2 regions of the Pseudoflavonifractor sp. An176 genome follow, and region 2 is predicted to be linked to the other one. Evidence: a T-box and tRNA genes for the amino acid it is inferred to sense, from the RefSeq annotation. Region 2 holds a T-box; the other holds one or more tRNA genes.

Region 1 (10,538 bases), on a different contig from region 2:
GAGGTGGGCAGAGTGTACTGACCCAGCACGTCGGGACCGCAGCTGGCGTTACCAGTGCCCTGGGAACGGTAGTTGATGGACAGATAGGTCTCGTTTTCGTAGGTCAGCTCATAGGGGTGACGGGCCTGAGTCAGGTCGTCGGCGGTGAAGTGCAGAGCCTGAGCCTCCACAGTGTCCTGGGCGGCAATGGCCATGGCGTAGTTGCTCTGGTCATTGGTGACGGTGAACCACTTCACCCCAGTCAGGGTGCCGGTGTCCTCGGTGTCCAGGTAGGGGAAGAACAGCTCGTTGACGGTGGAGGAGTACTCACCCACACGGGCGAAGGACTCACGGTCCCACATGGCCTCCACGGGGCCGTTGCCGTACCAGCTGACGTTCTCATAGCCCTCGGGCAGGACCATGGTGGTGCCGATGCGCATGAAGCGGCTGCGGCTGGTGCTGGTCTTGGTGGCGTCCACGGTGAGGTCCAGAGTGACAGCACCGGAGCCGTCCACGGTGTAGACCACGGTCTGAGACAGGCCGTTCATGTTGGGGAAGGTCTGGGTGAAGGCGATGGAGGTGAAACCATTGGCCTGGATGACCTGGATGTCACCGGAGACCTGGGCGTCCTTGCCAGCATTCTGCCAGGCCCAGTCGAAGTTGCCGTTGTCGTTGTTGACAGGAGCGCGCCAGAAGTTGGGGACAGGGCCCTGGGTCAGCAGGGTCTCGCCGTTGTACACATAGTTGGAGATGGCGCCGCTGGCCTTGTCGATGTTGAAGGAGAAGCCCTCACCGGTGATGGCGATGACGTCCTCAGCGGAGTCGTCCACCACCACTTCGTTGGCGGAGGGAGTCAGGGCCACCTGCTCTACGTTGGCAGGCACCTGGAACTGCTCATGGGCAACCTCGTGGCCAGCAGTGGCCCACAGGGTGTCGCTCTTGAGCTGCACGGAGATGTTCAGGTAGTACTCAGCGCCGTCCTTGGTCTCCTTGGGCATGTACTGAGCATAGGGGATGGTGATGGTCTGAGTGGTCTGGGGACCCACGTCGGCGTTGACAGTGCCCTCGCCGATGACGGTGCCGTTCTCCATCAGCTGCCACACCACATTGTACTCGTTGAGGTTGGTGAAGCCGTTCTCGTTCTTCACCTGCACCAGGCCGCTCATCAGATCGGCCTCAGAGGCGGTGAACCACAGGCTCTGATACTGGTACTTCACTTCCTCCAGCTCGGGCTGAGCCACACGGTCGGGAGTGACCAGACCGTTCTGGCAGAAGTTGCCGGAGTTGTTGCGCCAGTCGCCGGTGTCGCCGCCGTAGCCGAAGAACTTGCCGTCCAGGGCCTGGCCGTAGATTTCCTCGTTGTAGTAGGCATAATCCTGAGCATAGTAGTTGTAGGTGCCGTCCTTCTTCTCCTGGATGCTGCTCATCTCAGCCCACAGCAGGACGCGCTCGTCGTCCTTGCCGATGGCAGGAGTGGCGGAGTTCTGGGCACGGATCTCGTCCTGGGTCAGAGCCACGTTGTAGAAGCGGCCCATGGAGATCTCACCAGCAAACTGACGGCCGCTGTAATCGCTCTGGTAGCCCAGGCTCAGCAGGGCGCCGGAGGAGGAGATGGAGGTGGGGCCGGACTTGGAGCCGATCTCCTCGCCGTCCAGGTACACCTTCATGGCGCCGTTGTCATAGGTGGCAACCAGCTGGTGCCAGTTGTTCAAAAAGTCGTCGCCCAGCTTGGACTGCTCCACCACCAGGGAGTTCCAGCTGCCGTTGTAGACGAAGAACTCCAGGTTGTTGTCGCCGTTGAGCTTCAGAGCGAACTGCTTGTCGCCCTTGGCGGCGAAGACCTCGTTGGCCTTGAACTCGGTGGGCTTGAGAATAACTTCCACGGTGAAGGCCTTGCGGTCGCCGGACAGAGCGGCGTTGTAGGCCCCGTCGGTGTCCTCAAAGCCCACATAGCCGTTGACCAGGCTGGTGTCGGACAAAGCGCCCTCGCCGGGCTCCTTGTTGACACTCTGGGCGCCGGCCACGCTGCCGGGATAGTCGGCCAGCTCATAGCTGGTGGGATAGGTGACCACACGGGCCTGGTCCACCCAGTCCCAGATGAAGCCGCCCAGCATGTTGTCGCCGGAACGGACGGCATCCCAGTACTCCTTGATGCTGCCCACGGCGTTGCCCATGGCGTGGTCGTACTCGCACATCACGTAGGGCATGTTGTTGCGGGCCTCGCCCTGAACAGTGCCCACGGAGGGATACATGTTGGAGCCCATGTCGGTGCCGTTGGCCTTGTTGGAGCTCTCGGAGTGCACCGGACGGGTGGGATCGTTGTCCTTGAAGTACCAGATCAGATCATAGAACATGTAGTCGGCATAGTTGGCGTTGCTCTTGTAGTAGTTCTCGTTGCCGGTGGACCAGGACACGATGGCGCTGACGTTCTTCAAACGATTGAAGGTGGTGACCGTGCGGTCCATGGCCAGCTCCTTGAAGAGCACCTGCTTGCCCTCGTTGTTCATCAGCTGGTGGGACTCCAGGTTGGTCTCGGCCATCATGTACAGACCGTACTTGTTGCACAGATAGTACAGATAGTCGTCGTTGGAGTAGTGAGAGGTACGGATGGCGTTGAGGTTGTACTGCTTCATCAGCTCAACGTCCTTCTCCATAACTTCCTTGCTCACGGCCTTGCCGTACACGGGGTCGGTGTCGTGGCGGTTGGTGCCGCGGAACACCAGAGGCTGACCGTTGATGGTGATGGGCTTGTACTCGCTGTCCTGCGTGGTGCGGTTGCCGCTCCCATCCACCTCAGTGCGGGTGAACTCGATCTCACGGAAGCCCAGCTGCTGGGACATGGAGCCCAGGTAGGCGCCGCCGTCCTTGTAGAGGCTCACCACCAGGTAATACAGGTTGGGGTGCTCCGCGCTCCACAGCTCGGGGTCCTGCACGTACTTGGACAGGTCCACGGTCTGGCTGGAGCCCGCATCAATGGTGGGCACCTCGGCGGTCATGCCGTTGACGAACATGGAGCCGTCCTCGTTGTACACACGCACGTCCACCTTGTAGCCGGAGGCGGCCTGGGCGGACTCGTTCTCCACGGTGACGCTCAGGTCCAGGTTGGCGTTCTCATAGGTCTCGTCCAGGTCGGTGGTGACGAAGTAGTCGTTGAGGTGCACCTGAGGGGCGCCGTAGACGTACACGTCACGGAAGATGCCGCCGTCCTTGAACATGTCCTGCAGCTCGAACCAAGTGCCGTCGCAGAACTTATGTACTTCCACAGCCAGCAGGTTCTCGCCGTCCACCAGGTAGTCGGTGATGTCGAAGCTGTGGGGGGCGTAGGTGTCCTCGCTGTAACCCACGGGCTTGCCGTTGAGGTACACATAGTAGGCAGCCTCCACGCCCTGGAAGTTCAGGTAGATGCGGCCGTTCCTCTCTTTCAGCGTGGACAGGCCCTCATCCAGGGTAAAGGTCTTGCGGTACATACCCACGGGGTTGTAGTTGACAGGGGCCAGAGGAGCGGTGTCGCTGCTGGTGTTGTCCTCCTGCCAGGGCACCTGGGTATTGGTGTAGATGGGATAGTCCAGACCCCAATAGGTCCAGCTGGCGGGCAGCTGGAGCCCGCTGCTCCAGGAGTCATCGGGGGTGTAGTCGGTCTCGTAGAAGTTGGCGTAGCTCTCCTTGGCGATGGTGTCGTTCTTCACCACGCGCAGGGACCAGTCGGCATCGTTCTTACCGGTGAGGTACTGCACGTAGCCGGAGGCCTCCTTGTTGAAGTTGATGGCGCTGTCCAGAGCGGCATCCACGCTGTCGTAGATGACGCTGGAGGTGGCGAACATGCTGGCCTCCTCCCGGTTGACTGCAAACACGTCCTCGTTGCCGTCCTCACCGGTCCACTCCTTATAAGTAAAGGTGGGAGAGGTGATGGCGTCTTTCTTCTCCAGCACGGGGATGGAGGCGGAGGCGTTCCAGGGGTCCTTGTACCCAGCCTGGGTGTTCCCCGGCTCGGCTGCCATGGTATGAAGGGGAATCATACTCAGCAGCATGCTCAGGGCCAAACCAGTGGATACCACTCGTTTGTTGCGATTTCGCATGGGTGTTTTCCGTCCTTTCTCTTCATAGTATAGAGGCGCTGGGATGACAAGATGTTTGCTGCGACGCTCCACCCCTTTCCGGTACCGGAATTTTTACTGAATAGACATTCCACGTTTGTGTGGAAAATTTTCACTCTAGATTATCCCACTGGCCTATACAATTTACAATTGACAAACAGCACAAAACATTTGGGCCATTTTTTAGAGAAATCGCTGAACCAACTTCGGCAATACGCCGACACGGGCGGAAGGAATTGGAATTGAATTTTACAAAAAACACGCAGTCGCCTCCATTTGGAGGCAACTGCGTGGAAAAAATGGGAATTCAGCGGGAAACCAGGTACAAATTTGCCTTAACCTCCCGGTCCCGGGGGCCGTCGGGGCTGGTACACAGGGTGGTGACCTGATGGAACCCGGTGGATTGGGAAATTTGCTCCAACAGGGCGGAATGGTCCAGATAGACAGGCAAAGACACCACCAGACGCCCCTCCCGTTCCAACATCGGGTCATCTGCCAACACGTCCAACTCCCCCCGGGTGGTGTTGAGAATAAGGGAGTGGTCGTAGATCATCATTTCCGGTAAAAATTTCATGTGGTTGAAGTAGTTTTCCGGGTTGAGGGTGACAAAATCCCGCACTTCGTGGGAGGTTTTCCACACGGGGGTGCCGTGTTCCGGCATGAGGTTGTCCTCGTAGGCGGTGAGCAGGCCGTTGCCGGGGTTGACGGCGGAGGCGATGGTGTACACCTCGTCCTCGTGGAAACCCACCTTTTGGGTCTGGTAGAAGCAGGCCACCAGGGCAATCACCGCCAGCAGCAGGACAATCACCGCGTGTTTGCGCCAAAGGGAAGAGAATTTCATAGGGACCTCCCATCCGAGTTTAAAAGGACTCTGCCTGTGTTCCCACACGCAGAGTCCTTTTAGCATTTTCTTTCGCCTTTCGGCTATCCAGTCTGTGGTTGTTGCACAACCCCTCATAAAACTCCACACTGCACCGAAACTGGACCGACACCGTGCTTCACCGTTGCGACAGACCATCTTGTGGCTGTCTGTTCCTTTGCTTCTTACATGATAGCCATAATGGCCATAAAAGTCAAGGGATGACCATTTTACTCATTCAGCATTTATTTACAGAAAGAAATGCTGTGCGGAGAGTCGCACGGGTAAAGCAGAGAAACCCACGGCTTTCGCATTTGGGTCAGCGACCTTGTAGTGGGAAGAGAAATTTCCTCTCTAGAAATGTGGATTTTCCAAGCCTCAAGCTATTGGAGTCATCGTTATGAGATACTAGAAATTAACATGAAACGATATGGTGCATTGGGGGAAAAAATTATATGATTTCTTCAGCGACACAAAGTACAGCTTTGTGTTGCACTAACAAAAGAAAGGAGCGTTACACATGGAGGTTCTTACCGAAAAGAACCCCATAGAATGTGTATCTTGCGCCCAGGCACTCAGTTGTCTCAATTTGAGCTGCAAGAGGAATACCGTTCTCTATGGAGCTTCCAATTGCAACTATATTTGTGCCTATCAATGATCCACACGTATCAAAAAACAGCGACAGAATGCCAAAGGAGATCACTATGACATATTATCTCAAAAAATTCTGGAGAATTAACAGCCTTGCAGCCTTTTTACAGGTCATTACCTATGGCATTCACGTCAGCCTAAACCTGTTGATGATGCAGATGTTTCAGGGAATCATTGACCGGGACATCAGGTATTTCCTCACCTGGCTTGGTATCACCGGGCTGGGCTGGACCTTGTATTTCCTGGTCAGAAGTCTCCAGACCAAGGTTCAGTACCAGGCTGTGATGGCCATGAACAACCAATACCGCCACGACGTAGCCCACTCTCTGCTGCACAAGAGTTATGGGGAATTTCACGCCCAGGATAACGGTACCTATTTGGCCTGGATGACCAACTATACCAACAAGGTGGAGTCGCTAGCATGGGAGCCGTTCTTTCAAGGCGTAGGTCTGGCCTCGCAAGTGGTGTGGGCCATCATAGCCCTGGCCTCTCTCCACTGGTCTTTGCTGGTAGCGTCTCTGTTCAGTTTTGTCATTCTCATGGTCCTGCCCAAACTCTTCGAGAAAAAGCTGGAAGAATTGGGCAAAAAGACTGCCGATGCTCAGGCCGCCGCCACTGGAAAACTGAAGGACCTGTTAGGCGGCTTCGATGTCCTCCGGTTCTTTGGGCTGTCTGACCGCTTTCTCCGGCAATGTGACAATGCCAGTCGGGAGATGGAACAGCCCGCCTGTCATCAAAAGACCATCGCCAGCTATGTCAACAGCGTAATGGGTTTCTTTATCGTTGCCACCCAACTGCTGGTTAATGTATTCATTGGCATTCTGTCCATTCAGGGAGCTATTTTACAGGCCGCCATTATGGGTGGCGGCAACCTATGCGGTGCAGTGAGCAACGGTCTGAGCAATCTTGCAGAAATCCGCCTGTCCTTTGCTTCAGCAAAGCCCTACTTTGAGAATGTGACCCACGGCGGGGAGGAGAAGGCCGCCACCGCCCCCCAACTGGAGCCTCTGCGAGAGCACATCACGCTGGAGCACATCAGCTTCAGTTATGATGAACGAAAGCCCATTTTGAACGATCAAAGTTTCTGTTTCCAAAAGGGCGGCAAGTACGCACTCACGGGCCCCTCTGGCTGCGGCAAGTCCACCATACTCAAGCTTCTTTTAGGCTGGCTTCCAGAGTACAAGGGCATCATTCGCTTTGACGGCCTGGATGTGCGGGAGGTAACTCCGCAACAGTTGCAAAGTCAGATGAGCTACATCGAGCAGAACGTATTTTTGTTTAATACCACCATCCGGGACAACATCACCCTGGGCGGACAGTTTACCGACCAGCAGCTTGAGTGCGCCATCAAAGGAAGTGCCTTGGATGGAGACCTGAAAAATATGCCTCTGGGGCTGGACACCCCTGTCGGTGAGGAGGGGAGCAACCTTTCCGGCGGCCAAAAGCAACGGGTCGCCATCGCCCGCGCCCTCATCCATGATCGGTCCATTCTTCTGGTAGACGAAGGAACCAGCGCACTGGACCAGAAAAATGCAGATATCGTGGAGCAGAGCCTGTTGAATAACCCAAATCTCACATTAATCTTGGTCAGCCACCATCTGACATCTAAACGCAAGGCACAATTCACCAAGGTATTTGAATTGGAGCCCGTTATCTCCACAGCTTCCTACAACAGTTCTACAGAATCAAAAGAATCAGGTGAATAGAATGAAAAAATCGACGATACTGCTCTCAACCTTACTTCTGACCCTCTCGGTCTGGATCGTCCTTCCCCGGAATGCGCAGGCTACTGAACCAAGCCCCACTCCCGTATCTTCCGTTGAACCAACACAACCAGATGATACAGTGCCAGGGGATTTACCCAATCCCATAGACGTACCTGATCCGCATCCTACTGAACATTAAAAGGAAAATTCCGTTCCTAGCTGTTCTCTGGCATCAATTTCGAGCTTTTTAAGGTTATGTTCATCACCAATGGCTTTGTATATGTAGCGTGCTTGGCAGTATAGCTCCTTGCTGCAAGCTCGGTCGCCCAAGAAATACGCACACTCCGCCTTAATCGCCAGAAGGCCGGGCAAAAATTGATAATGCCCTCGATCGATGCATGTCTTCCTGCCAATTTCCGCCACTTCAATGGCATCTTCGTATCGCTTGGCTACAACTAACTCCCGGGCATAGTTGAAAGTTACCAGGCAAAGATACTTCTTGCTCTCCATATACTTCTGCAAATATTTCAGCAATTGGCTGTACAAGCCAATTGCTGTTTTTCTTTGTCCCGTCAGCGCATATACCATGGCAATCTGGTTGATAAGCTGAATCTCATCCCAAGTATACCTCAACTGTCCCACTTCTTCCGGGTCAAACCGAGGTGCGGTCAGGTGCATGGCCTCCAGCAACATTTCTAACTGCCTTTCGTAGGGATAGGCCCCACTACGCTCTCCTAACAGAGCACGATTACGCAGTATAAACTGCCTGGCAAGCGTGTCATCCGAGTCTGTGATCCCTTCCAGTTCATCCAAGGCTCTTGTCGCCTGTTCCCAGACCTGCACCTTTTCCTCTCCAATTTTCTGATAGAATTGAACGATATCATCGTTGATCTCTCTTCTCAACCGAGCTTCTTCTTCCTCATTTTTGCTCACCAGAGCATAGTATCGCTCTCCAGGTAGCCCTAGTCGTTGCAGCAGCGCATTAATCCGGCTGCGAGATGGCGTTTGCTTTCCGTTTTCCAATCGGGATATGGTGATCGGTTCGCAGATCCCCTCACACAGCTGCTCCTGTGTCATTCCTAACTCTAACCGCCGTCGTTTGATCACATCACCTAAAAAAATCTCATGCACGTTATGTTCCCCCACGATATTTATTTTGGAAAGTATACCATATTGTGCTGGCATCGTCCATAACTTCTAGGTGGCCTGACCCCGAGTGGATAGTTTAGGAAAGAGAGTGGCTGGAACGCAAAAAAGAAAGGACATCCGATTGGATGTCCTTTCTTGTGGTGGAGACTACAGAACTCGAATCTGTGACCTCTTGCGTGTGAAGCAAGCGCTCTACCGGCTGAGCTAAGCCTCCATATATGGTGACCCGTACGGGACTCGAACCCGTGTTACCGCCGTGAAAGGGCGGTGTCTTAACCGCTTGACCAACGGGCCATGTTGCCCACAGCGGGCGCTAGGTTGGGTCCCGAAGGGGCGGCCATTGCCGCCTCTCCGGGTGGTAGCGGCAATGTGATTCGAACACATGACACTACGGGTATGAACCGTATGCTCTAGCCAACTGAGCTATGCCGCCGTAAGTCGTACCCAACAGGGCAAGAGATAGTATACCCACTTTGTCCTAAAATGTCAACACCTTTTTTCAAAAAAGTTTCAAAAAATTGCGCAGCACAACATGTTGTATGTCATCAAGGCATTCTCCCATGATATGGAGCTTTCAGGCTGGCCAGCCTGGGGACGCGCTCCGCTGGGGTCCATTTTGACTGGCCAAAATGGACGAAAAGCCACAAAAGGGGCTCGCCCCTTTTGAAACCCCAAGGGTTTTATTTTGTTTTATGCGGTGGGGCCGTAGTCGGCCCTGGGCCTGGCAGGGTCACAGAGATGGCTGAGCATTTCTCAGGACAATGCGTGATTACGAAGTAAGGGTGTGCTACACCTGCCAGGGCCTCAAGTCTAGGTGGTATGCGGCCGCTTCCCGGCCGCCGTCGGCCGGGTGGACCAGAAAGGGCCGAAACCAGGAGAAACCTGCACTTTCTCAGCAGCGATGCAGAAAAACAGTGCTTTTTACTTTCTTGGTATGGTCCGTGCTCTTCGGCCCGGCCTGAAAACCACCGCAGGAACGGCCTTGTACCGCGGGGTGGATTCCACAAGGCGGGGGAAGGCCCCGCCTTTGGCGATTCTTTCCCCGATTTCTCATCGGGGAGAAATCGGGCCCAGCGGAGCGTCCCTGGCAGGGGCGCTGCACCCCGGCGCACACAGGGAAGAAGCACAGGCTTTTCCAAAAGAAAGACCAGGAGACGGCACCGTCTCCCGGTCTTTTCAATCAAATAGCCTGTCTTAGTAAGCCAGCTTGGCGTCCAGCCAGGCCTTCAGCTCAGAAATGGGCACCCGCACCTGCTCCATGGTGTCGCGGTCCCGGATGGTGACGGCGTGGTCGGCCTCCTCGGTGTCGCTGCCCACGGTCTGGAAGTCCACGGTGACGCAGTAGGGGGTGCCGATCTCGTCCTGGCGGCGGTAGCGCTTGCCGATGGAGCCGGCGTCGTCGAAGTCCACCATGAAGTACTTGGACAGCTCGGCCTGAATCTCACGGCCCTTGTCAGACAGCTTCTTGGACAGGGGCAGCACGGCCACCTTGTAGGGGGCCAGAGCGGGGTGGAGGCGCAGCACGGTGCGCACGTCGTCCTTGCCGTTTTTGTCCTGACCCACCACTTCCTCGTCGTAGGCGTCCACCAGGAAGGCCAGAGTCACACGGTCCGCGCCCAGAGAGGGCTCGATGACGTAGGGGATATAGTGCTCGTTCTTCTCCTGGTCAAAGTAGGTCATGTCCTTGCCGGAGGTGTTCTGGTGGGCGGTGAGGTCGAAGTTGGTGCGGCTGGCCACGCCCCACAGCTCGCCCCAGCCGAAGGGGAAGACAAACTCGAAGTCGGTGGTGGCGTTGGAGTAGTGGGAGAGCTCCTCGGGGTCGTGGTCACGCAGGCGCAGATTCTCGTCCTTCACGCCCAGGTCCAGCAGCCACTTGTGGCAGAAGTCTTTCCAGTAGGCAAACCACTCCAGCTCGGTGCCGGGGGTGCAGAAGAACTCCAGCTCCATCTGCTCAAACTCACGGGTACGGAAGGTGAAGTTGCCGGGGGTAATCTCGTTGCGGAAGGACTTGCCGATCTGGCAGACACCAAAGGGCAGCTTGCGGCGGGTGGTGCGCTGGACGTTCTGGAAGTTGACAAAGATGCCCTGGGCGGTCTCGGG
Region 2 (10,538 bases):
TGATGTGGGAGAGGACTGTACCCGGGTGGACATAAACGGAGACCGGGTGCTGCTGTTCTATGACACCACCCCCGAATCCTTCCGGCTCGCCGATTGGAACGGAAATATTCTCCTCTCCGGCGAAGACTTCACCCCCTACTTCCTCACCTATGGTGACATCGACACCCCCTCCCTGTTCACTTATAATAGTGGCCATGCTGAAAATATCGCCGCCAACTCCCTGGTGTTGGACCGGGATGGAAACCCGCTCTTCACCACCCAGGGCAGCCAGGTGATACAATACGGAGACCGGCTACTCTACGCCACCCAGGGCCACTACATCCTCAGCGACCTGTCCGGGAACGCCCTCTTATGTCTGCCACGGCTGGACCAATGAGTCTTATGCCTCCGCCTGAATCAGGCGGAGGCATTTACAACTACTAATAACCATATTTTAGTTCTTCTCAAGCAAAACATCTTGTCCATCATGATATTTTACGATATAATATATATTGTATATCTTTTTATCTCAACTATATACATCAAAGCCACAGCTATTCGGATGTTTATACATCTCACAAGATTGCCGACAAATAAACATTTTTATTTTGTACAATAACTCATCAGACATTTTGCTTATGGTAGAAAATACACGAGGTGGAATATGGGATACAAAGAGAAAATACAAGCAGATACATTTACTCAGATTATGGAACAAAACATAAAGCATCTTGATGATCTTGCAGAAAAAATGAAATTAGGTTATGTGTCTGTGTTTGCTGGCGCTGGATTATCGGTCGCCTCCGGCTATGTCGATTGGAGGAAATTGTTGGAGCCAATTCGTAATCAGTTGCGCCTGGACACAAACGTAGATTTAACCGAACTCGCGCAATATTATGATAATCAATATGGACGCCAAGGATTAAACAATACTATATTTAATGAGTTCTCTAAGGTTCCAAAAAACAACAAGAATGTTGAATGGCTAACTAAACTTCCTATTCGTGAGTACTGGACAACTAATTATGACGATATCATAGAGAGTGAATTAGTCCGCCGTGGAAAAGTAGTTGATACCGTTGTCAATCAGGAGTCGTTTAAATACCATAACCCTAGATGTGAAGTTGTGGTTTATAAAATGCATGGAGATAAAAAGTATCCTGATGATGTTGTTCTAACAAAAAAAGATTATCATGAGTACGATGAAAAGCGTCCATTATTTACAAAATTATTATCAGTCGAACTCATACGCCGCACCTTTCTTTTTATCGGTTTTAGCTTCAATGATCCAAATTTAGAAAGAATTATTAGTATGTCAAAAAATATGCTCAACAGCAAATTGCTTTCATCCCATTATTGCTTTATGCGAAAAGTCCAACTCTGGGATTATTTAAACGAACAAAATAAGCTAACTGAGGAATCTGTAGACAAATATATACAGGACCGGAACTACCAGAAATTCCGCATAGACGACATGGCAAAATCAGGAATTTTCACCATATTGGTGGATGATTTTGAACAAATAACGTTAATGCTGCAATATTTATATAACAAATATATTTCCAATAACGTATTTATATCAGGTGGAATCAACCCAGACGACCTATCAAACTATGGATCTTTTTATCCAAAAGTTCTTCATACATCTAAGCTAAGCCCTCCCGAGGAATTTCTTACATCGTTGGGAAAAAAGTTAGTTGATAACGGTTTTGAAATCTACACTGGTTTTGGTGCGGGTGTTGGAAACTATATTTTGTCTGGCGTATTATCAAGCAATCGGCGTAATCCTTTAAATGCAGATATCACCAAAACTGATATGCATATTAGTAGCTTACTTGGCGTTGAAAATGAATTAAAAGATGAAATTAGGACAAGACTTATAGAACAATGTAGCAGTATACTCATTCTTTTCGGATATAATGAACATGCCGAACTTGAATCAGGAAACATGCAGGAAGGCGAGGCAACTGACACAGTGTCAACTGGCATTCACTTGGAATATGAAATCGCAAAAAAACTCGAGGAATTTATTGTTCCTGTCCAGCAGACAGGTTTCGAGGCTAAAAGGATTTATGACGAGATGGTAAAACGTGGGGAACTGAACGAAGATTTAAAAAATTTTCTTGCCAAAGAAAACTCCGTAGAAGATTTAGTGGATGGAATCATTGATGTTCTAAAACAACATAGAGTTCAACACGAGCAGAAATTGAGTGACCAATTAGTAGCAAGTATGGCAAAGTACGGCATAGGAGTCTTTATCAGTTATCACTATAGAAGAGATCATGAGATTGCACGACAAATCACAAACATAATCAATCAAGATAAACTAGGAATCTTTACCGCTGTGCGAGAAAATGAGAAGGGCACTGATCCAGAAGTAGTGAAAAACTGGGTATGTGAAGAAATCCAGAAGACTAAAATTACTATACTGTTAATAAGCAGAGAAACATTAGGGCGTGAATATGTCTCATATGAGTTGTCCCTAAGTAAGAAAAACGGAAATACCATCATTACCGTAATCATTGATAGCGATGAAAACCATTTTTCTGACGATGAAATTCAAACTATAAGCAAGAAACTCCAGAAGGACTTCTCTATCAATTCCAAAGTCAGAAGATGGTTTGCAGATAACGGACCTGATAACTTGTTAGAGTGGCTAAATGACGCAGTGAACTCATCTTTAGACCATGACACCGTCCCACCTGCTTTTCCTTGACAACGCTGCCGATTTTGCATATACTGTTACGGTACAATGGCTGTGATGGGAAGGAGTACCCACCCGCTTCTGGTTCAGAGAGATGCCGGTTTGGTGCAAGGCATGGCAGAGGGCGTGGGGAAGGTGGTCCCGGAGCTGCGGCGTTGAACGTAAGGAGTAAATGCCGCCGTGTCCCTACGTCAGTGGGAAAAGAGTGCGGGCTGTGTATATCCGGTCCGAATTCAGGTGGTACCGCGGACATTTCCAGTTCGCCCTGAGTCTACGACTTGGGGCGAACTTTTTTTGCCCCATGACAAATAAGGAGTGTTGTTATGAAGAAAGAACTGCCCAAGGTCTATGAACCCCAGGAGGTAGAGGGCCGCATCTACGAGATGTGGGAGAAGAACGGCTGCTTTGCCGGGCACCGTGACCCGGACAAGAAGCCCTTCACCATCGTCATGCCGCCCCCCAACGTCACCGGACAGCTGCACATGGGCCACGCCATGGACTGCACCCTCCAGGACATTCTCATTCGTTTCAAGCGGATGCAGGGCTACGCCGCCCTGTGGGTGCCCGGCACCGACCACGCCGGCATCGCCACCCAGATCAAGGTGGAGGAGGAACTGCGCAAGAAAGAGGGCCTGTCCCGCCACGACCTGGGCCGTGAGAAGTTCCTGGAGCGGGTGTGGGACTGGAAGCACCAGTACGGCAACCGCATCGTGGCCCAGCAGAAGAAGATGGGCGCCTCCTGTGACTGGGACCGCTCCCGGTTCACCATGGACGAGGGCCTGTCCAAGGCCGTGCGCCATGTGTTTGTCTCCCTGTACAAGAAGGGCCTCATTTACAAGGGAAGCCGCATCGTCAACTGGTGCCCTCACTGCGTCACCGCTCTGTCTGACGCTGAGGTGGAGTATCAGGACAAGCCCGGCCACCTGTGGCACCTGCGCTACCCCATCGTAGGCGAGGAGGGCCGCTATGTCATCGTGGCCACCACCCGGCCTGAGACCATGCTGGGCGACACCGGCGTGGCCGTCAACCCCAACGACGAGCGGTACAAGGACCTCATCGGCAAAAAGTGTCTGCTGCCTCTGGTCAACCGTGAAATTCCCATTGTGGCCGACGAGTATGTGGACATGGAGTTCGGCACCGGCTGCGTGAAGATGACCCCCGCCCACGACCCCAACGACTTCGAGGTGGGTCTGCGGTGCAACCTGGAGTCCATCCGGGTGCTGGATGACCACGGCGTGGTCAATGAAAACGGCGGCAAGTACCAGGGGCTCGAGCGCTACGAGGCCCGGAAGGCCATCGTGGCCGACCTGGACGCACTGGGCCTGCTGGAGAAGATCGAGGATCACCAGCACAACGTGGGCACCTGCTACCGCTGCGGCACCGACGTGGAGCCCATCATCTCCGCCCAGTGGTTTGTGAAGATGGGCCCCCTGGCCGAGGAGGCCCTGCGGGTGGTGCGGGACGGCGAGACCAAGTTCGTCCCCGAGCGCTTCACCAAAACCTACACCAACTGGATGGAGAACGTCCACGACTGGTGTATCTCCCGTCAACTGTGGTGGGGCCACCAAATCCCCGCCTGGACCTGCTCGGAGTGCGGCCACATCACTGTGTCTGAGACCGATCCCACCGAGTGCGAGCACTGCCACTCCAAACACATCACTCAGGAAGAGGACGTGCTGGACACCTGGTTCTCCTCCGCCCTGTGGCCCTTCTCCACCCTGGGCTGGCCGGATGAGAACAGCGAGGACTTCAAGTACTTCTACCCCACCGACGTGCTGGTCACCGGCTACGACATCATCTTCTTCTGGGTGGCCCGGATGATCTTCTCCGGCTGCGCCCACACCGGCAAGACCCCCTTCCACACCGTGTTCATCCACGGCCTGGTGCGGGATGACAAGGGTCGCAAGATGTCCAAGAGCCTGGGCAACGGCATTGACCCCCTGGAGATGGCGGAGAAGTACGGCGCCGACGCCCTGCGCTTCAACCTCATCACCGGCAACAGCCCCGGCAACGACATGCGCTTCTACGTGGAGAAGTGCGAGGCCATGCGCAACTTTGCCAACAAGATTTGGAACGCCAGCCGCTTCGTGATGATGAACCTGACCATCACCGAGAACCAGCTGCCCGACACCCTGGAGCCGGAGGACAAGTGGATCCTCTGCCGCCTGGGCGAGGTCATCAATGAAGTGACCGAGAACATGGAGGCCTATGAGCTGGGCGTAGCCTCCGCCAAGGTCTACGACTTTATCTGGAGCGACTACTGCGACTGGTATATCGAGCTGACCAAGGCCCGCCTGCAGGGCGAGGACGAGGCCGCCAAGGTGCAGGCCCAGCAGGTGCTGGTGTACGTGCTCACCGAGACCCTCAAGCTTCTCCACCCCTTCATGCCCTTCATCACCGAGGAGATCTGGCAGGCTCTGCCCCACCAGGGCGACTTCCTCATGCTCCAGTCCTGGCCCAAGGCCGATCCCGCCTGGAGCGACGTGAAGGCCAAGGAGTCCATGGAGGCCGTCATGGATGTTATCCGTGCCATCCGTGCCCGCCGCTCCGAGATGAACGTGCCCCCCTCCAAGAAGGCCGCTCTCACCATCGTCACCAACGAGGCGGACATCTTCGCCTCCGGCGAGGCCCACCTGAAGCGTCTGGCCTGGTGCTCCTCTGTCACCGTCCAGCAGGAGGACCTCACCGACACCGCCGGCATGGTGTGCGACATCACCCACATGGCCAAGCTGTATATGCCTCTGGCTGAGCTGGTGGACCTGGCCAAGGAGAAGGCCCGCCTGGAGAAGGACCTGGGCAAGAAGCAGGGTGAGCTCAAGGGCCTGGAAGGCAAACTGTCCAACCCCGGCTTCCTAAACAAGGCCCCCGAGCACGTGGTGGCCGCCGAGAAGGACCGGGCCGAGAAGCTGAAGGTACTCATTGCCAAGATTGAAGAGCAACTCAGCGCAATGAACTAAACATTTGCTTCCCTATTCCGGGGTGTGCGTGGCACACCCCGGAATTTTTTTGCTTTTTGGCAGGCTTCGCCACGGTTCCCGTCCTGCGCTGGATATAATGAGAACAATCTCAGTTCAGGAGGACAAGCCATGCCCATTACCATTGACAAGCAAAACGGGGCCACCGTCATCTCCGTCCGCGGCGAGATCGACCACCACAGCGCCCGTACCATTATGGAAAACATCGACCACACCATCTCTTCTGCCCTGCCCATGCGCCTGGTGCTGGATTTGTCCAGCGTCACCTTCATGGACAGCTCCGGCATCGCCGTCCTGCTCCGTGCCCTCAGACAGATGGACCAGCTGGGCGGAAATCTGCGGGTGGTGGGAATTCCGCCCCAGCCCCGCCGGGTGCTGGACGCCGCCGGCATCGGACGGCTCATCACATTGGAATAAGGAGGGCTACATAGTGAAAGCTTTGGATCAGACCACCGTGGTGTTCACCTCCCGGTCCGCCAATGAGGGCTTTGCCCGGGCGGTGGCGGCCTGCTTTGCCACCCAGCTGGACCCCACCCTGGACGAAATTGCCGACATCAAAACCGCCGTGTCTGAGGCGGTGACCAACGCCATTGTCCACGCCTACCCCAACACCCTGGGTAAGATCACCATGCGCATGCGGCTGTTGGAGGACCTCCAGCTGGAAATTCAAATCAAGGACAGCGGCGTGGGCATTCCCGATGTGGAGCAGGCCCGCACACCTCTATTCACCACTGGAAATGAGGAGCGCTCCGGCATGGGCTTTACCATCATGGAGAGCTTTATGGACACGGTGAAGGTGCGCTCCACCGTGGGTAAGGGCACCACCGTCACCATGCGCCGCCGCATCGCCCGCCGGGTGGGTGGAGGGCAATGAACACCCTGGACACCCTCTCTCTGCTGGACGCCGCCCGGGGCGGAGACAACGACGCCTGTGAGCGGCTGCTGCTGGAAAACAGCGGCCTCATCTGGTCGGTGGCCCGCCGCTACTATGGCCGAGGGGTGGACCCGGAAGACCTGTACCAGCTGGGCTGTCTGGGGTTTCTCAAGGCGGTGCGGGGGTTCGACACCAGCTACGGCACCCAGTTCTCCACCTACGCGGTGCCTAAGATCGCCGGGGAAATCCGCCGCTTCCTCCGGGACGACGGCTCGGTGAAGGTCAGCCGCGGCATCAAGGAGCGGGCCATGGCCCTGCGCCAGTGTCGCCAGGACCTGTACCACCGCCTGGGCCGGGACCCCACCGTGGGGGAGCTGGCCCAGGCCACCGGACTGGAGCCGGAGGACATCGCCGCCGCCGAGACCGCCACCCTCTCGGTGGCCTCCCTCCAGAGCCAGACGGGAGAGGATGGCTTCACCCTGGAGTCCATTCTGGGTTGCGACGGCATGGAGGAGGAAGTGGTGGAGCGGCTGGCCCTGCGCCAGGCCATTGACGCCCTTCCGGACCGGGAGCGAAAGGTCATCCTGCTGCGCTTCTACAAAAATCTCACCCAGGAGCGCACCGCCCGGATTTTAGGGGTCAGCCAGGTCCAGATTTCCCGCATGGAGCGGCGGGCCATTGGGCACCTGCGGGAGTGGCTCACCGAAGAGTCCTTGCCAACCACCGTGGGATAGACTATAATAACAGTTAATTCAGTCTATCCCAAGGAAAGGGTGTGGGTTCCCATGCAAAATACCCTCTACGTGGTGGTCCCCTGCTACAACGAGCAGGAGGTGCTGCCCGAAACCGCGCGGCGGCTGCGGGACAAGCTGCAATACCTGATGAATCGCGGCCGCATCAGCCGCAAAAGCCGCATTCTCTTTGTCAACGACGGCTCCCGGGACGGAACCTGGGAGATCATTGAACGGCTGCACATCGGAAATCATCTCTTTTCCGGCCTCAACCTCAGCCGCAACCGGGGCCACCAGAACGCCCTGCTGGCAGGTCTGATGTACGCCAAGGACCGGGCGGACATGGCCATCTCCATGGACGCCGACCTGCAAGACGACATTGACGCCGTGGACGAGATGGTGGACAAGTACTTGGAAGGGGTGGACATCGTGTACGGTGTGCGCTCCAGCCGGGAGCGGGACACCTTCTTTAAGCGCACCACCGCCGAAGCCTTCTACCGTCTTATGAACACCCTGGGGGCGGAGACGGTGTTCAACCACGCCGACTACCGCCTCATGTCCCGGCGAGCCCTGGAAGGGCTGTCCCAGTTCCGGGAAGTGAACCTGTTTTTGCGGGGCATCGTCCCCATGATCGGCTACCGCACCGATGTGGTCACCTACGAGCGGGGCGAGCGGTTTGCCGGAGAGAGCAAGTATCCGCTGAAAAAAATGCTGGCCTTTGCACTGGAGGGCATCACCTCCCTGTCGGTGAAGCCCCTGCGCCTCATCACCGGGCTGGGATTTTTCGTCTTTCTCGTCTCCCTGTTTATGATTCTCTACAACATCATCCGCTGGGTCACGGGCAACACCGTCACGGGCTGGGCCAGCCTATCCTGCTCGGTGTGGCTCATTGGCGGGCTCATTTTGCTCTCTCTGGGGGTAATTGGCGAATATGTGGGCAAGCTATACATGGAGGCCAAAGGCCGTCCCCGCTTCCTTGTCCAGGATGTGGTGGACGAACAAGACTGAGTCTGTCCTAGAAAGTCCTTGCTTTTTCGTCCAACTCAGCATAAAATAGCCTCAAAGAGACTATGGGAACCATCCCCTATAAGGAGGCACCGTTATGAATATCAACATCGATCTCAACGACCTGAAGGAGCGCGCCAAGGATCTGGCCCAAAGCGGCATGGCCAAGGCCCTGGAGCTCACCGACACCGGCGTGTCCAAGGCCAAGCAGCTGGCTGAAATCAGCAAGCTCAAGGTACTCAACCTCAGCGAGCAGGACGCCATTCGTCGGGCCTATATGGACCTGGGCCGTCTGTACTACGCCGAGCGGGGCTCCGCTCCCGAGGCCGCCTATGCGGATCTGTGCGACAAGATCACCCGGTCCAAGGCTCAGATTCAGGTCAACGAGCAGCGCATTACCGATCTCAAGTCCTCCGGCAACCTCACCGACGAGGAAGTGGAGCACGCCTGCGAGGCCGACTTCGAGGACGCCGACTGGGAGTACGTGGGCAACACCCCCACCGAGGATGCCCAGGCCACCGCTGGCCAGGCAGAAGCAGAGACCCAGGCGGACGACGCCGATGCCACCGACTTTGAGAAGCCCGAGGTCAAGACTGACGACCAGGTATAATCAGCCAAAGCGCAAAAAGACCGTTGCAGAGAACCCCTCTGCAACGGTCTTTTTCTTCTCACATTTCTCGGCGGCCCTCCATAGCCCGCATCAATGTGGCATCGTCGGCAAACTCCAGGTGGCTGCCCACCGGGATGCCGTAAGCCAGACGGCTGACCTTCACCCCGAAGGGCTTGAGCAGCCGGGAGAGGTACATGGCGGTGGCCTCCCCCTCCGTATCTGGGTTGGTGGCCATGATGACCTCCTCCACCTCTCCCCCAGACACCCGCTCCACCAGCTGAGCGATGCGCAGGTCGTCGGGGCCCACGTGGTTCATGGGGGAGATGACCCCGTGGAGCACGTGGTACACGCCTTGATACTCGTGGGCCCGCTCCAGGGCGATGACGTCCTTGGGGTCGGCCACCACACACACGGTGTGCTGGTCCCGCCGGGGCGAACTACACAGGGAGCACAGCCCCTCCCCCTGGGTGAGGTTCTGGCACTTGGGGCAGTAGCCGATGCTCCCCTTGGCCTGGAGGATGGCGTCGGCAAAGGCCTTTGCCTCCTCCTCCGGGCGGCCCAACACGTACAGGGCCAGACGCTGGGCGCTCTTACGCCCCACGCCGGGCAGTTTTGCAAATTGTTCCACTAAGTTTTCCAAAGCCGGGGGAAAATAATCCATGCTCTTGCCTCCAGATCTTGTACTTCTTACTCTGTCACCCGCAGCGCTGCCATGGCGGCGGAAAGGTCCGGGGCCTCATACAGCGCAGAGCCCACCACCAGCACGTTGGCGCCCGCCTCCACCACAAGCCGTGCGGTAGAAGGGTTGATGCCACCGTCCACCTCCAGGTCACAGCTGGGGTTGTGGGCCTGGATGATCTCCCGGACCCGGGTGATGGTCTTCAACTGGGACTCCATAAAGGGCTGGCCGCCAAATCCCGGCTCCACCGTCATCACCAGCACCATGTCCAGCTGGTCAATATAGGGCAGAATGGCCTCCGGGGAGGTGATGGGCCGCAGGGCCACCGCCTTTTTCACGCCGTATTCTCCCATGATATCCAGGGCCTTCTGGATATTCTGAGGGTGGTCCGACTCCAAGTGAACACTCACCAAATCCGCCCCCGCCTCACAGAACTGGGCGACATACCGCACCGGCTTGTCGATCATCAAGTGTAAATCCAACTGCATGTCCGTGTGCTTGCGGATGGACCGAACCACCGGAAGGCCCAGGGTTATGTTGGGCACAAACGCCCCATCCATCACATCCACATGGAGCAGGTCGGCGGTTTGGACCCGCTGGATCTCCCGCTCCAGATTGCAAAAATCTGCTGATAAAATGGATGGCGCAATCTTTACCATGTTCTCTTTCACCTTTGTCTTTCTTATCCGATTCTTTTACCTTCTCTCAGGGGTTGGGGGAGCACACCGCCCACGGGCCATCCTCATAGGATACCACAAGCGGATACCGCGGTCGGCTGCCCGGGCGTTCTCCCCCCATCTCCCACGCGCGCCCGGTCTCCGGGTCGACTGTGTGCCGCATTGGCATAGCCGTCCGGCAAAGGATTCCCCTTTGCCGGACGGCAATTGGAAGTTATTCGTAGACGCAGGAGGTGGCCACTTCGCTCACCTGATATCCTGCCTTGGCCAGGGAGGACAGAATCTCCTCCTTGTGCTGGTGGCC

The links. A T-box is a leader RNA that pairs with one kind of tRNA and senses whether it is charged. The one in region 2 lies ahead of B5F12_RS04320 (valine--tRNA ligase), so its partner is inferred to be a tRNA-Val.
Region 1: it encodes a tRNA-Val, which carries the amino acid that the T-box ahead of B5F12_RS04320 (valine--tRNA ligase) is inferred to sense. The anticodon was not compared.

What each region holds. Positions count from the first base shown of each region.
Region 1 covers NZ_NFKO01000017.1:29,483-40,020, reverse strand. The annotation lists gene B5F12_RS08160 (glycoside hydrolase family 2 TIM barrel-domain containing protein) at 1-4,055, opposite strand, end outside; gene B5F12_RS08155 (hypothetical protein) at 4,381-4,914, opposite strand; gene B5F12_RS08150 (ABC transporter ATP-binding protein) at 5,637-7,289, shown strand; gene B5F12_RS08145 (helix-turn-helix domain-containing protein) at 7,485-8,474, opposite strand; tRNA gene B5F12_RS08140 (tRNA-Val) at 8,577-8,652, opposite strand; tRNA gene B5F12_RS08135 (tRNA-Glu) at 8,658-8,732, opposite strand; tRNA gene B5F12_RS08130 (tRNA-Met) at 8,795-8,871, opposite strand; gene B5F12_RS08125 (glycine--tRNA ligase) at 9,633-10,538, opposite strand, start outside.
Region 2 covers NZ_NFKO01000005.1:28,236-38,773, forward strand. The annotation lists gene B5F12_RS04310 (substrate-binding domain-containing protein) at 1-376, shown strand, start outside; gene B5F12_RS04315 (SIR2 family protein) at 644-2,695, shown strand; T-box leader at 2,729-2,954, shown strand; gene B5F12_RS04320 (valine--tRNA ligase) at 3,007-5,640, shown strand; gene B5F12_RS04325 (STAS domain-containing protein) at 5,770-6,075, shown strand; gene spoIIAB (anti-sigma F factor) at 6,089-6,532, shown strand; gene B5F12_RS04335 (sigma-70 family RNA polymerase sigma factor) at 6,529-7,266, shown strand; gene B5F12_RS04340 (glycosyltransferase family 2 protein) at 7,318-8,271, shown strand; gene B5F12_RS04345 (hypothetical protein) at 8,366-8,878, shown strand; gene recR (recombination mediator RecR) at 8,937-9,539, opposite strand; gene rpe (ribulose-phosphate 3-epimerase) at 9,566-10,216, opposite strand; gene ilvA (threonine ammonia-lyase) at 10,449-10,538, opposite strand, start outside.